One region of the Curtobacterium sp. RM9 genome, then DNA from elsewhere that is predicted to be linked to it. Evidence: predicted binding sites of a transcription regulator. Region 1 holds the regulator's gene; the other holds the start of a gene.
The links. Region 1 encodes LexA, which represses DNA repair genes until DNA is damaged. Its sites were predicted from a motif close to TCGAACANNTGTTCGA; they were not measured.
Positions count from the first base shown of each region.

Region 2: a site for LexA is predicted at 3,698-3,713, ahead of ACY3FI_RS16130 (AvrD family protein). Genes of this name have one in related genera too.

Region 1 covers NZ_CM143271.1:1,146,427-1,154,381, reverse strand. Annotated here, with positions in the region: gene ACY3FI_RS05475 (SseB family protein) at 1-412, opposite strand, end outside; gene priA (bifunctional 1-(5-phosphoribosyl)-5-((5-phosphoribosylamino)methylideneamino)imidazole-4-carboxamide isomerase/phosphoribosylanthranilate isomerase PriA) at 417-1,163, opposite strand; gene hisH (imidazole glycerol phosphate synthase subunit HisH) at 1,259-1,894, opposite strand; gene hisB (imidazoleglycerol-phosphate dehydratase HisB) at 1,891-2,493, opposite strand; gene ACY3FI_RS05455 (histidinol-phosphate transaminase) at 2,490-3,596, opposite strand; gene ACY3FI_RS05450 (LysM peptidoglycan-binding domain-containing protein) at 3,698-4,075, opposite strand; gene lexA (transcriptional repressor LexA) at 4,311-4,955, shown strand; gene hflX (GTPase HflX) at 5,043-6,584, opposite strand; gene ACY3FI_RS05435 (class I SAM-dependent methyltransferase) at 6,646-7,260, shown strand; gene dapF (diaminopimelate epimerase) at 7,409-7,955, opposite strand, start outside.
Region 2 covers NZ_CM143271.1:3,367,773-3,375,727, forward strand. Annotated here, with positions in the region: gene ACY3FI_RS16110 (ABC transporter ATP-binding protein) at 1-691, opposite strand, end outside; gene ACY3FI_RS16115 (peptidoglycan-binding protein) at 695-1,939, opposite strand; gene ACY3FI_RS16120 (hypothetical protein) at 1,936-2,817, opposite strand; gene ACY3FI_RS16125 (peptidase inhibitor family I36 protein) at 2,850-3,293, opposite strand; gene ACY3FI_RS16130 (AvrD family protein) at 3,887-4,750, shown strand; gene ACY3FI_RS16135 (ScbR family autoregulator-binding transcription factor) at 4,717-5,466, opposite strand; gene ACY3FI_RS16140 (NAD-dependent epimerase/dehydratase family protein) at 5,478-6,443, shown strand; gene ACY3FI_RS16145 (PIN-like domain-containing protein) at 6,618-7,847, opposite strand.

The DNA of each region.
Region 1 (7,955 bases):
GCATCGCTTCGACGGAGGTGAAGGCCGGCATCACCTTCCGGCCGTCGGGCCCGGCGACCGTGACGATCGAGAGCTCCTGGGTCTTGTCCACGAGCCGACCGTCGTCGGTGTGGCCGAGGTCGCCCGCGTCGGCGACGAGCGGGATCAGCAACCGGGCGGAGCGCAGCGCGTCGACGACCGCTCGCTGCGACCCACCGTCCGGCAGGGCCGTGATCGCGGCGACGACCACCGGGTCGGCGAGCCCGTCGTCGTCCGCGAACGCGGTGTCGTGGTGGTCGAAGGTGCGGCCGGCCCATGCGAAGCCGGCCGAGTCCGCGGCGCCGCCCGGCGTGTGCGCGTCGTCGGGGTGCTGGCCACCGACCGCCCCGGCGTCGTCGGGTCCGGTGCCGCGGCCGTTCGAGATGCCGGCCACAGCGCTACTCGCCGGCGACGTCGAGCGCGGCCGGCAGCGTGAACGCGCCGGAGTACAGCGCCTTGCCGATGATCGCGCCCTCGAGGCCGTGCGGCACGAGGTCGCGGAGCGCCCGGAGGTCGTCGAGCGTCGAGATGCCGCCGGACGCCACGACCGGCTGCTCGGTGCGCTCGCACACGGCACGGAGCAGCTCGGTGTTCGGCCCCTGCAGCGTGCCGTCCTTCGTGACGTCGGTGACCACGTACCGGGCGCAGCCGGCGGTCTCGAGCCGGTCCAGCACCTCCCACAGGTCGCCGGCGTCCTGCGTCCAGCCGCGGCTCGCGAGGGTCGTCCCTCGGACGTCGAGGCCGACGGCGATCTGCTCGCCGAAGCGCTGGATCACCTTCGCCGCCCACTCCGGGTGCTCGAGCGCGGCGGTGCCGAGGTTCACCCGGGCAGCGCCGGTCTCGAGCGCGGCCTCGAGCGACGCGTCGTCGCGGATCCCGCCGGACAGCTCGACCGAGACCCCCTCGACCTCCTTGATCGCGCGCGCGATCACCTTCCGGTTGTCCCCGCGCCCGAACGCTGCGTCGAGGTCCACGAGGTGGATCCACTCGGCCCCCTGCTCGCGCCAGGTGCGGGCGGCGGCGACCGGGTCGCCGTACGAGGTCTCGCTGCCCGCCTCGCCCTGGGTCAGCCGGACGGCCTGGCCGTCGACGACGTCCACGGCGGGCAGCAGGACGAGGGGCGGGGTGTCGGTGAGGTCGGTCATGGTCCTGTCAGGGTCGCTTCCGATGGCGGGGTGGCTCCGGAGGGAGGGGTCGCTCCGGAGGGCGGCGACGCGTCGGCGCTCGTGGAGCGCACGCGTCAGAGGGACTGCACCCAGTTGCGGAGCAGTCGGATGCCGGGCTCGCCGGACTTCTCGGGGTGGAACTGGGTCGCGGTCAGCGGGCCGTTCTCGACTGCTGCGACGAAGCGCTGCCCGTGCTCCGCCCACGTCAGACGGGGTGCGCGGAAGGGCCCGTAGGCGTCGAGCGGGAAGTCGGTGACCCCGTACGAGTGCACGAAGTAGAAGCGCTCGTCGTGCAGGCCGTCGAACAGCACGGAGTCCGTCGGCGCCTCGACGGTGTTCCACCCCATGTGCGGCAGGACCTCGGCCTCGATCTGCTCGACGGTCCCCGGCCACTGGCCGAGCCCCTCGACGTCGACGCCGCGCTCCACGCCGCGGGCGAAGAGCACCTGCATGCCGACGCAGATGCCGAGGACCGGTCTGCCGCCGGCGAGGCGGTGGTCGACGATCTCGCCGCCCTGCACGCCCTCGAGCTGGTCGATCACCGCGGCGAACGCTCCGACGCCGGGCACGAGGAGCCCGTCAGCGCGGAGGGCGGCCTGCTTGTCCGAGGTCAGCGTGACGTCCGCGCCGGCACGCTCGAGCGCCTTCGCCGCGGAGTGCACGTTGCCCGATCCGTAGTCGAGGACGACGACGTTCGGCTGCGCGCTCACAGTGCACCCTTCGTCGACGGGATGCCGTCGACGCGCGGGTCGAGCTCGACCGCCCCGCGCATCGCACGGGCGAACGCCTTGAACTCGGCTTCCGCGATGTGGTGCGGGTCACGCCCACCGAGCACGCGGACGTGCACCGTGATGCCGGCGTTGAACGTGATCGCCTCGAACACGTGCCGGACCATCGAGCCGGTGAAGTGCCCGCCGATGCGGTGGAACTCGAACCCGTCGGGCTCCCCGGAGTGCACGAGGAAGGGCCGGCCGGACACGTCGACGACGGCCTGGGCGAGGGCCTCGTCGAGCGGGACCAGTGCGTCGCCGTAACGGCCGATGCCCGCACGGTCGCCCAGCGCCTGCTTGATCGCCTGACCGAGCACGATGCCGGTGTCCTCGACGGTGTGGTGCACGTCGATGTCCGTGTCGCCCGTCGACCGCACGCGGAGGTCGATCAGCGAGTGCTTGCTGAACGCCGTGAGCATGTGGTCGAAGAACGGCACGCTCGTCGAGATGTCGGAGGTGCCGGTGCCGTCGAGGTCGAGGGAGAGCTCGATGCTCGACTCGCTCGTGCTCCGGCTGATCGAAGCGGTACGGGCGGTCATGCTCCAACCCTAACGGGCGGCTGCTCGGCGGCGACGCGGCGCATGGCGTCGAGGAAGGCCGTGGTCTCCTCCTCGGTGCCGGCACTCACCCGGAGGTGGTTCGGGATGCCGAGGTCACGCACGATGACGTCCTGGTCGAGGAGCGCCTCGAACGCCGCGTTCGGGTCGGCGACGCCCCCGAAGAGGACGAAGTTCGACCAGGTCTCGTACGTGCGGTACCCCATGGCCTGCAACTCCGTGACCATCCGGTCGCGCTGCTGCTTGATGTCGTCGACCATGGCGAGCATCTCCGGCGCGTGCCGGAGCGCGGCGACGGCGGCGGCCTGCGTCAGGACGGACAGGTGGTAGGGCAGCCGGACGAGGCGCACGGCGTCGACCACCGCGGGGTGGGCGGCCATGTACCCGACGCGGGCTCCGGCGAACGCGAACGCCTTGCTCATCGTGCGGGAGACGACGAGGCGCTCACGGCCCGGCAGGAGGGTCAGCGCGCTCGGGGCGTCCGCGGGCATGAACTCGGCGTAGGCCTCGTCCACCATCACGATGCCGTCCGTCGCGTCGTAGGCCGCGCGGATCGTCTCGATCGGCAGGGGCGTGCCGGTGGGGTTGTTCGGCCCACACAGGAACACGATGTCCGGCTGGTGCTCCTGGATGGCGGCGACCACCGTGTCCGGCGAGGTGCGGAACTCGTCGTCGCGCTGCGCCGGGATCCACCGCGTTCCGGTCCCCGCGGCGAGGATCGAGTGCATCGAGTACGTGGGCGGGAAGCCGAGGACCGAACGCCCGGGTCCGCCGAAGGCCTGGAGGAGCTGCTGCAGGACCTCGTTCGACCCGTTCGCGGCCCAGAGCTGCTCGGGCGTCAGGTCGTGCCCGAGGTAGTCCGCCAGAGAACGTCGTAGCTCCGTGAACTCGCGGTCCGGGTAGCGGTTGACCGTCGTCAGCGCCTGACGGATCGACTCGACGATGTCCTCTGCCACGTCGTCCGGCACCGGATGCGTGTTCTCGTTGACGTTGAGCTGCACGCGGACGTGCTTCTGCGGGGCGCCGTACGGGCTCTGGCCGCGCAGGTCGTCTCGGATGGGGAGGTCTTCGAGCGTGAATGCCACCGATCCATCGTAGAGCGCAGCACCCGCACGACGACCGGCCGTCCGGACGGTCGCGCTCTCCTGCCCCACGGTCGAGATCGGACCGAGGATCGTGCGGCGCGTCAGCGCGTCTGGCTGTACTTCACCGGGATCGCGAGCTGCTGCCCCGCCTGCAGCCCCGAACCGTCGAGAGCGTTGAGGCTCACGACGTCCTGCACGAAGTCACGAGGGTCGGCGTTCGGCGCCGTCTCCTCCGCCAGCTGCCAGAGGGTCTCGCCCGGCTGGATGGTCACGGTGTCGAAGCGCGCCGCCGCACCCGAGCCCTGTGCGTCGCCTGCCGAGGCCTGTCCGCCGTTGAGGACGGCGAACCCGACACCGAGCAGGACGGGGATCGCGGCGAGGGTCGTGAAGACCACCCGCCCGCGGCGCGTGAGGCGCAGGCGGGTCCGGACGGCGGGCGTCGCAGTGCGCTGGTGGTCAGCGATGGCGATGGTGCTCATGTCGTTCTTGCCTTCCCGTTCGGTGAACCGAAGTCGTGTACCGAACATAGTTTCGAACGGCGGGCCGCACAAGTCCCCGGGAGGAATTCCGTGGGGTTTTCTTGCCGACACGCTCGAACAGGTGTTTGTCCGGCCGCAGGTGGTCGGATACTGTTTCGATCGACTGGGACGAGTCAAGCGGAGACCACCGACATTCCCGCTGCACCGGCCCGGCACCGACGAAGGGCGAGACGACGTGGCGGACGAACTGCGGGTCCAGAAGCCGCTGACGGCGAAGCAGCAGGCGATCCTCGACGCGATCCGCGCGTCGATCGCCAGCCGGGGCTACCCGCCGAGCATGCGTGAGATCGGTGACGCCGCCGGCCTGTCGTCCCTGTCGAGCGTCTCCCACCAGCTCGGACAGCTCGAGCTGGGCGGCTGGATCCGCCGTGACCCGAACCGCCCCCGTGCGCTCGAGGTCCTCGTGGACGAGCCCACCCCCGACACCGACACCCCGGACATCGACGCCACGACGCTCGTGCCACTCGTCGGTCGCATCGCCGCTGGTGTCCCGATCACCGCCGAGCAGCACGTCGACGAGATCGTCCCGCTCCCCCGTCAGCTGGTCGGGACGGGTGACCTCTTCATGCTCAAGGTCGTGGGTGAGTCGATGATCGACGCGGCGATCTGCGACGGCGACTGGGTCGTCGTCCGCTCGCAGCAGACCGCCGAGAACGGGGACATCGTCGCCGCCATGCTCGACGAGGAAGCGACCGTCAAGGTCTTCCGCCAGCGCGACGGCCACACGTGGCTGCTCCCGCGCAACACGGCGTTCGAGCCGATCCTCGGCGACGCCGCGACCGTGCTCGGCAAGGTCGTCGCGGTCCTCCGCTCGATCTGAGCGCAGTCGACGCGACCCCAGGACGGACGGGAGGCACGGTGCCAGCTGGCACCGTGCCTCCCGTCCGTCGCGGTGCGGCCCGGTCGACTAGGCGGCCGGGACGGGCGCGACCACGTAGGGGTCGAGCTCGGCGACCTGTCGTTGGAAGACCCGCACCCGCAGGCGCGTGCCGTCCTCGACGTAGTCGACCGACTCCACGGCGCCGGCGTCGTGCAACGACGACACCAGGTCGCCGCGGTCGTACGGGATCACCACGGTCAGGTCGACGTCCGGCTCGGGCAGCCGGTCCTCGATCGCGGCGAGCAGGTCGGCGATGCCCTCACCGGTGCGGGCCGAGACGAACACCGCGTCCGGCACGAGCCCGACGAGTACCAGGCGCTGTGACTCGTCGACGAGGTCCGCCTTGTTGAAGGCGACGATCTCCGGGACGTCCCCGGCACCGACGTCGCCGATGACCTCGCGGACGGTGGCGAGCTGCGCGGCCGGGTCCGGGTGCGACCCGTCGACCACGTGCACGATGACGTCGGCCTGACCGACCTCCTCGAGCGTCGACCGGAACGCCTCGACCAGCTGGTGCGGCAGGTTCCGCACGAAGCCGACGGTGTCGACGAACGTGAACTCGCGGCCCTTGGTGCTCTCGGTCCGACGGACAGTGGCGTCGAGGGTCGCGAACAGCTGGTTCTGCACGAGGACGCCCGCGCTCGTCAGCCGGTTGAGCAACGACGACTTGCCGGCGTTCGTGTAGCCGGCGATCGCGACGCTCGGCACCTCGTTGCGGTTGCGGTCGGCACGCTTGGCCTCGCGTGCCGGCGCGAACCCGGCGATCTGCCGACGGAGCTTGGCCATCCGGGTGTGGATCTTCCGGCGGTCGAGCTCCATCTTCGTCTCACCGGGACCACGGGAGCCCATGCCCGCACCGCCGGAGACCTGTCCACCGGCCTGCCGGGACATCGACTCACCCCAACCACGGAGACGCGGCAGCAGGTACTGGAGCTGCGCGAGCTCGACCTGCGCCTTGCCCTCGCGGGTGGACGCGTGCTGGCTGAAGATGTCGAGGATGACGGCCGTGCGGTCGATGACCTTGACCTTCACCACGTCCTCCAGCGCACGGCGCTGCGACGGGGCGAGCTCGGTGTCGGCGATGACCGTGTCCGCGCCGGTGGCCTTGACGACCATCGCGAGTTCCTCGGCCTTGCCCTTGCCGAGGTACGTGGAGGGGTCGGGGTTCGGTCGACGCTGCAGGAGTCCGTCGAGCACCACGGCACCCGCCGTCTCGGCGAGGGCCGCGAGTTCGCGGAGCGAGTTCTCGGCGTCGGCGGCGTCGCCCTGCGGGTACACGCCGATGAGGACGACCTGTTCGAGCCGGAGCTGCCGGTACTCGACCTCGGTGACGTCCTCGAGCTCGGTGGAGAGGCCGGTGACGCGGCGCAGGGCCGCCCGGTCCTCGCGGTCGTACTGGTCGCCGTCTCCGGTCCAGGAGCGGTCGTCGACGTCACGCGTCTGGATCGCCTGGGCGGGCGCGAAGATGGAGGAGGAGGCGCGCGAGTCTGCGTTGCGCAGGACCCGCTCGACGACACCGGCAGCGCTGTCGTCAGTGGTGGTCTGGTCGTTCTCTCGGGAGTCCGTCATGCTGGTGACAGGCTACCTCCGACGCGCCCGGGACACACGGGTGCGACGGTACGGTTCTTCCATGGCGAACGAGCACTACTTCACCGCGAGCCCGTCCTCGGACACTCGCGAACGACAGATCGACGTGACGCTCGCCGACCGCCCCCTGACCCTGACCACGGCGGCGGGGGTGTTCAGCCCGGACGGCCTCGATCGCGGGACCCGCGTGCTGCTCGGCGCGGTGCCGGCACCGGCGACCTATGGCGCCCTGCTCGACGTCGGCTGCGGGTGGGGTCCCATCGCGATCACGATGGCCCTCCGGTCCCCCGACGCCGAGGTGTGGGGCGTCGACGTGAACGAGCGCGTGCTCGGCCTCGCCCGGGCGAACGCCGCCACCGCCGGCGCCACCAACGTCACCGTCGCGCTGCCCGACGACGTGCCGTCTGACCTGCGGTTCCGCACGATCTGGTCCAACCCGCCGATCCGGGTGGGCAAGGACGAGCTCCACGCGATCCTGCTGACCTGGTTGCCCCGGCTCGAGGTCGGCGGCGACGCCTGGCTCGTGGTGTCGAAGGACCTCGGCGGCGACTCGTTGCAGCGGTGGCTGCGCGACACGCTGTCGGACGGCTTCGAGGTGTCTCGCGCAACGACGGACAAGGGCTTCCGCGTGCTGCGCGTGCAGCGCACGGCGGAGTAGTTCCTCCCCAGGACGCTCGTGATGGCCGCGGGAACGGGCGCACCTGGCCGGGAAGAACGACGAGGGACGCCCGGAACCGCCAGGTACGCCCGATTCCGCACGGCGCACGGCGCACGGCGCCCGCAGCGCGGCGTGCGTCGGGACCGCGTCAGACGGACAGGTCGCCCGAGAAGACCAGCTCCGCCGGCCCCGCGAGCGCGACGTGCTCGCCGTCCTCGGTCGCCGTCATCCGGACCGTGACGACACCACCCGGCACCCGCACGCGCCACGTGTCCGGCGCCGCCGAGCCCGCCCAGTACCGCACGGCCAGCGCCGCGGCGACCGCGCCGGTCCCGCACGAGAGCGTCTCGCCGCTCCCCCGCTCGTGCACGCGCATCGTGATCTGGCCGACGCCGTCCTGCACGAGCGGCTCGCCCGGCAGCACGAACTCGACGTTCGCTCCCGCCTCTGGTGCGGGGTCGAGCACGGGCACGTAGGTCAGGTCGACGTCGGCGAGTTCGTCCTCGGTCGCGACGGCGACCACCACGTGCGGGTTGCCGACGTCGATGCCGAGCCCCGGCCGGGCGCCCTCGAGGTTCTTCGCGCGCACGAGCACGTCGTCCGAACCACCGCCCTCGATCCCGAGGCCCCACCGCCCGAGGTCCGCCGAGAAGCCGTTCGTGGTGCGCTGGATGTCGACGAGGCCCTTCCGGCTG
Region 2 (7,955 bases), 1.3 Mb from region 1:
GACGAAGGACCGACGCCGCTCCCACTATCGGGAGCAGCTGCCTGTCTCGCATCACGAACCGCCTGTCGGCCACGCTCGCAGCGGCGGACGAGTGCGTCACCATCACCACGGTGCGACCATCGTCTGCCAGGCGACGAAGTATGGCCAAGACCGCGGCGGTGTTCTCGGAATCGAGGTTGCCGGTCGGTTCGTCCGCGATGATGATCGGAGCATCCGAGGCCATCGCACGGGCGATAGCTACGCGTTGCCGTTCACCGCCGGAGAGCAGGTTCGCTCGCGTGAATGCTCGCTGTTCCAGTCCCACCGATCGAAGCGCATCGAGCGCCAGCTGCCGCCGCATAGGACGTGGCGTTGCGGTGTACAGCAGCCCGAGTTCGACGCTCTCCCAAGCAGGTCGGCGGTCGAGGAGATGGAAGTTCTGGAAGATGAAGCCGAGGTAGCGGCTCCTTGTCTGCGCCAGCTGCGACGCCGACATGCCATCGACACGCTCCTCCCCAAGGGAATACGCGCCATCGTCGATCTTGTCCAGTAGGCCCAGGATGTTCAATAGCGTCGATTTTCCGCTGCCGGACTCACCCTCGATCGCAATGAAGGTGCCGGCGGGCACGTGCAGGTCGACTCCGTTGAGGACTTCGAGGCGGGGTGGGCCAGCGAACGATTTCCGCACTCCTTGGAGAGTGATGTCGGGCACGGGCTAACGCACTTCGACGAGGTCGCCGGCGCTGACATCACCGTCGGTCGCGGTGATCGCCGATTGGCCGTTGAGCGTCGCGGTCTCCTGCACCTGGACGCGACGGAAGTCGCCGTTCTTGCTCTGCACAAGCACGTAGGCTCGGTTCGAGTCGCCAGTCGTGATGATGGCGGTCGTCGGGACGATGAGCGAATCACGTGCGGCGGACTGCAAGGTCACGTCGAGGGTTCCGCTCTTGCCGACCTGGTCGTTTGTCAGCCCGGAACCTGCGAAGGTGGCTGTCTGGTTTCCATCCGAACCGGCAGTCCCTACAGCGCTCACCTGCACGCTCTCGGTCTTGCCGTCTCCCAACTGCAGCTTCGCCTCCTGACCGACGGTCAGCCCGACGAGGTTCGCGCTGGGTGCGGTGGCCTCCACGGTAGGGGCACCGGAAGCGATGGACACAGTCGTGTCGGCGGACAACGACGTCCCAACCGGCAGACTCGAGGCCGCCCGCGCGGGCACGGCGTTGACGATGACGACCGCGGACGGCGGAAGCAGGACGTGAGTCACCGGCTTCTGTCCTGCTGAGGCATCGCCCGTCGCGTTCGCGTTGCTCGCCGCCGGTGCCGCGTCCGTACTAGTGCTCGTGTCAGTCGACGTTTTCCCATTGGAGGCGGCGGGCGTTTCCGAGGAAGTTGGGCTATCTGCACCGTCACCGTCGTCGGAGGTCGGTGCGTCGTAACCAAGCCGTGTGAACAGCAGGCGCACTGCTTGCTCGGTCGTCGAACCGAACACTCCGTCGGCCGTCAGATTGAAACCGGAGGCGTTCAGTCCTGCTTGGAGCTGCCGAACGTCCGGACCGCGGTCGCCGAAGGTCATCGACCGATACAGCGGAAACGACCCAGGCATGATGAACACGGGGGCTCCGTTGACCTCAACCAGCCGCGATCCAGCTCCGTAGGTGGCACCGGCAGTGACTGGGTTACCGGTCACTGTTCCCGAGCTGCCGGCGATGGCGACTTTCTGGTTCTGCGCCTGAGTCACGGTGGCGTTGATGCTGATTGTCTGGTCCAGGTCGCCGCGGAGCACTTTCGCGACGACTGCCCGCTTCGCTGGCGGCTGCGCTGCGGCCTCGCGCTGCGCTGGCGACTGAAACACGCTGGCCATCAGGAAGCCCGCGGCGAGACTGGCGACTACGATCGCGGCCCCGATCGCGCCGATCAGGACCTTCCGCCGACCACCAGAGGAAGCAGAGTCGCGCGTCATCCGGCAGACGGCGCATTCGCCGAGATGATCTTCGTGACAGTGTTGTCCAGCTTCTCCAGCTGCTTGCGCGCCGAAGCCAGTTCAGCCGTGTTCTGCTTCAGCTGCTGGTCCTGTGCGTCCCACTCGGCGTCGTACTGGGCTCGGGCGAAACCGGAGCTGGTGCGACATCCGACGTCCTTCAGCGCGAGGGCGCGCTCGTCCTCGGTGACGGTGCTCGCGGAAGGGCTCTCTGGGTCACTGAGTCCGAATCGCGTCGCGACCGACTGGGACGGCATCTGCACGGGAATCGTGGGCAGGTCGGGTACACCTGCGTCCTTCATGCACGTCCGCCACTTCGCCGCAGCGGCGAGCACAGGCTTCTTACGAAGCGACGACTCGAATGCTGCTGACGAGAGCGATGTGACGAAATTGGCAGTCGCGATCGGTGCAGCCGGCTGCTGCTTGCTGAGTTCCTTGTTGCAAGCATCGATGGCGTCCTGCTCGCCGGGCTGCAGCGTCCGGTACGCGTAGTTGTGCCACGCGTCGGCACTGCTCTGGACGGCAGCCAGCGGGTGGTAGCCCGCGGCCTGAGCGCGCTGCTCAGTGAAGGGGTCCCGCACCGTCATATCGAGCTTCGACGTGTCGAGGTACGGTACCGGTGTGTTGAAGCCCTTCTTCGCGAGACAGGGCTGTGCGATGAGCGCGTCAGCGTAGGCGACCTTCACATCCTGGCCAGGCGCGTACTGATACTCGTCGAGCGGCAACGCGCCCGAGGTGAAGTCCTTGCCTGAGGAATCCTGCGGATCGGCCGTCTTGTCGGATGCTGCGCTGCACCCTGCGACGGAAAGAGTGATGGCGATGACTGCAACGAGCGGGAAAGCCCGGGTTGTGAGGTTCATGTGCGGCCTTTCCCGCTCGTTGTTGGAGATGGCTACGGCTTCAGCGAAGAGAAGTAGCCGGAGGAGATGGTGTTCGACTGGCCCGACACGAGCCCGTCACTGTTGGTGATGTTGCCGTCACCGGTCTTCTTTGCGAGAGCGAAGCGCGCGGTGGTGCCGGCGGTCGGGTACGCCTTCGTGTAGTAGTACGTTGTCTCGTAGTTGCCGTTGTTGTAGAACGACAGCGAGTTGTCATTGGCGTTGATGCTCGTGCCCTTGAATGTCCACGTCGAGTAGTCGGGGATGTACTTCGAGAACGCCACCAGCGCGCCACCACTGTTCGACGTGACGTACGAAGCGTCGCGCCAGTTGCACGCGGAGCCCGACGGGCAGTCGGAGGGGGCGGCCTGGGCTGCCGGTGCCACGAGGAGAGTTCCCCCGAGCACAGCACCCACAGCAGCGAGGGACAGGAGCCCCTTGCGGATCGAGAACGACATGAGTCGCCTTTCTGGGTATGCGGTGTGAGCCGAGTAGCTCGGGTTGAACGTACTGTAAGCAGGTCGACCAACCAAGTTCTGGCGTATCCCCCAAACGGGGGCAGTGATGCGTTCGAGACAAGCTTCCCGCCTCCGAGAAGCCAAAGCATCCCTCGCACGGATGAAGCGCGTTCCGTCGCGAGAGCGAAAACGCTCGGCGTCGCGGCGGCCTCGACGGTGTTCGACGCCGACCGGGCACTCTGGGCAGTCACCGTAGGGGCGAGCCTTCACTGCTTTGGCCGCGACTCGGAGAGATCATCGGCGACGTCGAGTCGGCTTGGAGCCGCATCTTCGGGGTCGAGCCAACACAAGGCGCCGTGCGTCTGACATCGGATCCAGGTCGCACACCGTCGCGCACGCTGCTATCGAGCACCCGTTCTCCAGGGGCAGCTGAGGACCCGTTCCGGCAGCGATGCATCTCGGAGTTGCAGGCCGTCCCATATTGCGCGTGGGCAGCGTCACAAGTCCCAATGCTGGGTGTTTGACTCATTCTTTTCTTCGCTTACTTTCGGGTGGTCGACCAACTAATTCCGGTCTACCCGAAAGGCAATGACATGTCCCTTGTCCTCGATCCCGGCACTGTGGGAACGAACACCGATCACGGATTCGACGCCCTCCTTGGTTCGGCCCAAGATCGCTACCTCGGGGAGGGCCACCGCAGAGTGGGTTTGACCCTGGGCGTGCTGAACTGCATCTCCGGCTCCGAGTTCTCGACGAGCGCGCAACTCAGCTATCCGACCGATTGGTCGATGAAAGCCGGGGCCTCGCGAACGGCACATCTCAGCACCGTCGATGCAATCCGCATCGCCAGCCGTCTCCGCGAAACTCTCGCCCTTCAGGTACCACTACTTGCGGAATTCTCGGCGGAGCGTTCGTTGACAGTTCGCGCGGGTTCCCGCCCGTGGGAGGCGCTTGACGATGTGCCCGTTCAGACTGAGGTACTGCAGACAGAACGTGATGGCGCGGTGCGTCTGCAGCACACGATCGGGTCCCTGAAGGTCCTGTCCGACTGGGAGAAGCCCGACCAGGTACTTCCGACATCCGAAGCGTGGAAGGCAGGACAGGTGAGCGGCGTCCGACTTCTCCCGGACGATCGCGTGGAGTGTGTCTACGAACGAACGGCTGAGCGCGATGCGTCGATGACATTCCTTGAGGCAATGATGCTGACGGCGCAGATGGCGCAAGTCGCTCTCTACAGCGGCGACGCTGCTCGTCGTGACGCGAGTGGAAATATGTGGATGCGGCGTGCCCAGTTTGTTCGTCGTCGGTGGTCGTCGGACCAATCGCAGCTGATTGCCGCTCGGCTAGGAAACCGCCGCGAGTTGACCGTGGGCGGGCGTCAAATCGGCACCGCTGACGTTCACGCTGACGACGTCTTCGGCATTCAGATCGACGCATCCTTGGCTTCAGGCGCATGAGCACCCTGAGTGTCATCGAACGTTTCGGTCACCAGAGCCCGCAACCGATCCCGATGCTCGTCCGATGCGACGCCGTCGACGAGGAGCGTCCACATGGTGTCAAGGGACCCCATCAGGTCCTTACGTCCACTGCGCACATTCGACACCAGCTGCACTCCCGTGAAGGTTGCAACAACGCTCGCGCCGAGTCGTTCCGGAGGCACAGTGGTCGTCAGCTCCCCGGCAGCCTTCGCAGCCGCGAACGCTTCGATCACGCCCGAGATCCACTGATCGTAGAACGCGGATGTGGGGTCAGCGAAGACTCCTTGCTCCAGGGAGAGGCGGATGCCTGCGCGAACGATGCCGTCATCGAGAAGAAGCTGACCGATCCCCTTCGACGCACGAATGAGGGTCGCAAGCGGAGAGTCAGGGTCGTTCAGCTCCTGCATCACCGCGAAGGTGCGGGCGTTCTGCTCCTCGATGATCGCGAGAGCGATTGCTTCCTTCGTTCGGAAGTAGAAGTAGAGGAGACCTTGTCCGACACCCGCCTCAGTTGCGATCTGGGAGAGGCTCGCGGTCCCGAAGCCGACGCGGTCGAAGATGGCGGCCGCGGCGTCCAAAATCACCGCACGGCGCGCCATCGAGCGCCCCTGCTGTGGCGTCCGCTCGTCTGGCATGTGTTCTTCCTTCCGCTGCCCCATCAAAAACAGCGTATCGGGCGGCTCTTCCACGACCATGGTGGTGCGTCGTGAAGGTCGTCCTCACCGGTGCTCACGGCTTCGTTGGCCGACAGCTTCGACCAGCCCTTGCGGCGGCGGGCCATACAGTCACCGCGGTCGTTCGGCGAGCAGTTGAGCATGACCCTGCCGAGTTGGTAGCGGATCTTCGGAATGCCGACCTCGCCGGGGCCTTACGCGGCCAAGACTTCGTCGTGCATGCTGCATCGACGACCGATGGTCCCGCTCGGTCGCTCTGGGAGGGCAACGTCCGCGCCACCGAGCGGCTAGTCGACGCGGCCCGCAAATTGGACGTGCCGATGCTGTATCTCAGCAGCACTGGGGTGTACGGGCGGAGCTTTGGCTTCTTCGGTGATCCCACACGGATGACGCGCCGCCCCTCCTCGCCATTGTCTCAAGCTCGCGCAGCCGCCGAGGACCTCGTCCTCCAAGCAGGCGGGACAGTCATACGATCTCACGTGGTCTTTGGCGACGGCGACCGCTGGGTCGCGCCTCCCCTCGCACGTCTCATGATCAGCGAAGAAGCTTGGCTCGGAGCGCCCGATGTCAGGGTCGCGGCAATCTCCACCTGTCGACTCGCTGAAGGCGTCACCGCCCTCCTGAGCCGCCCCTCACTGCCCTCGATCCTTCACGCCAGCGAATCCGCACCCGTTGCCGTCGAGTCGCTCGTCGCAAGCTCCTTCCGAGCGGCAAATACACCACTACCGACTCGCTCCCTCACTATCGAAGCCGCCTTCGCGAAGCTGCAGGCGCAGGGCGTCACACTCAACGCATTGCGGATGCTCGGCCTCCCCAGCCGCATGGACTCAGCGGTATTTTGGGGAACACCCGCCCCAGTAGCAGCCGCGATCGAAGGGCCCGCAATCGACCGGCGATCATGGCTTACAGCGACAAAGTCCGCCGACTCGTTCCCGGACGGTCCTCCGGGCCATCGGCTCGCCGAGCTAGCGGTGACCGCTCCGACGCGGACGAACTGACTATCCTGATGAGACGCGGAGAGGCACCACCCCCCAGCGGTGCCTCTCCGCAGCCTCTCACACCGCCCATCGCTCGCGCGTCAATCGGGCAACCTGCCGAAGTTGCTCAACGTCGCCGCCTCGCCAGCAGACGTGGCGATCAAATTCGCTCGACAGGGCCGACTGACTCCGTCGCTACAGGTCCATCTCCACGATGTCCTCTGGCACGCGAAGATGCGTCGCACGGCCACCCGACTCGTACCACGGGTAGAGCAGCTGCGGCACCCCGGCGGGGACGACGCCTTCCTCCTGCAGCGTCCTCGTGATGCGCACCACAGGCTTGGTGAACCCGGTCAACATCTTCTCGTCAGGCAGATTCGCAACCTTATAAACCTGATCTCTATCGAGAGAACCCCCGTTCGCAGCCGCCGCTTCGATCACGTCGGCCTGCGCCAGCTCCTCATCGCGAAGTGCCCGCAGAACCGCCCCGACAGCGTCAGCAGTCCAGGCGGCGACCTCGTCGCGAACTCGCTCGACGTCCTGCACGGACTGTGGGTCAATTTCCACGTCGAGCACCTCCGAGGCTTGCAGGAATGCTGCCGGTTCCAGCAGGTGCACTCGCCCTCCAGCGGCTTCGCGGAACTCTTCGATCAGCTCTCGCCTCGGGCCGATGAGGGCGCCCTGTGCGCCACGTTCCCACCAGTCCTCTTTGACGTCTCCCGTGACGAGAACAAGGTCAAGATCTCGCGCTTTCGCTTCTTCGAGCAGCTGCACCCAGATCAGGTAGTCTCCGGCTGCACGCTCAGGGTTGTCCGACTCCAGCTTGTCGGCGTCCTTGAACCCGGGTGGAATCTGCTCAACCACCCGCCTGTTGCCTTCGAGAATTTCCGCCTCGCTGCGGTCTTCGGTGAACGCTGGGCCCACCTTGCCTTGGAGGATGGGCTCGAGTCTGTTCAGCACGCTGTCATCGTCTGTCGGCGGCGCGGCAGATACGCGAACAGACCCCACAGCTTCAAGGCGGGCGTTGACCTCGACGTAGGCGTCCTCGATCAACGCCGCTAGTTCCTGGGTCGTTTCTTGCGGGAGGGCAACCTGCTTAGCCCACCGCTCAATCGCGGCGGTAGACCCGTCACGATTCTTCAGCAGAAGGCGATGCGCCTCTGCTCGGGCGCCGGCCGGGTTGCCGAGCACGAGACGACGGTTCCGCCAGAACTCGCGTAGCACCTGGTGTGGGACGAAAAGACGGTCGCCCAGCTTCGCCAACAGACCCAGAAGGTCACTGACCGTGGCTGGGTTGTACCGGTACAAACTCAGTAGAACGTTGGTATCGATCGCGACCAGGCCGTCCCGAAGAGCGGCGTGCAGCTCCGCCTCTCGGGGTACTCGGTAACCTTCGAATTGGGTGTATAGGCCGTGCTCGGGCAAGACGTGTCCCTTCTAGATGATGCTCAGTAAGCTGGTCGTTTGACCAACTCTGGCCGCACACCAGGGAGAGCGCAGCCCCCCATTAACGTGTCGAGCCACCACCGACGC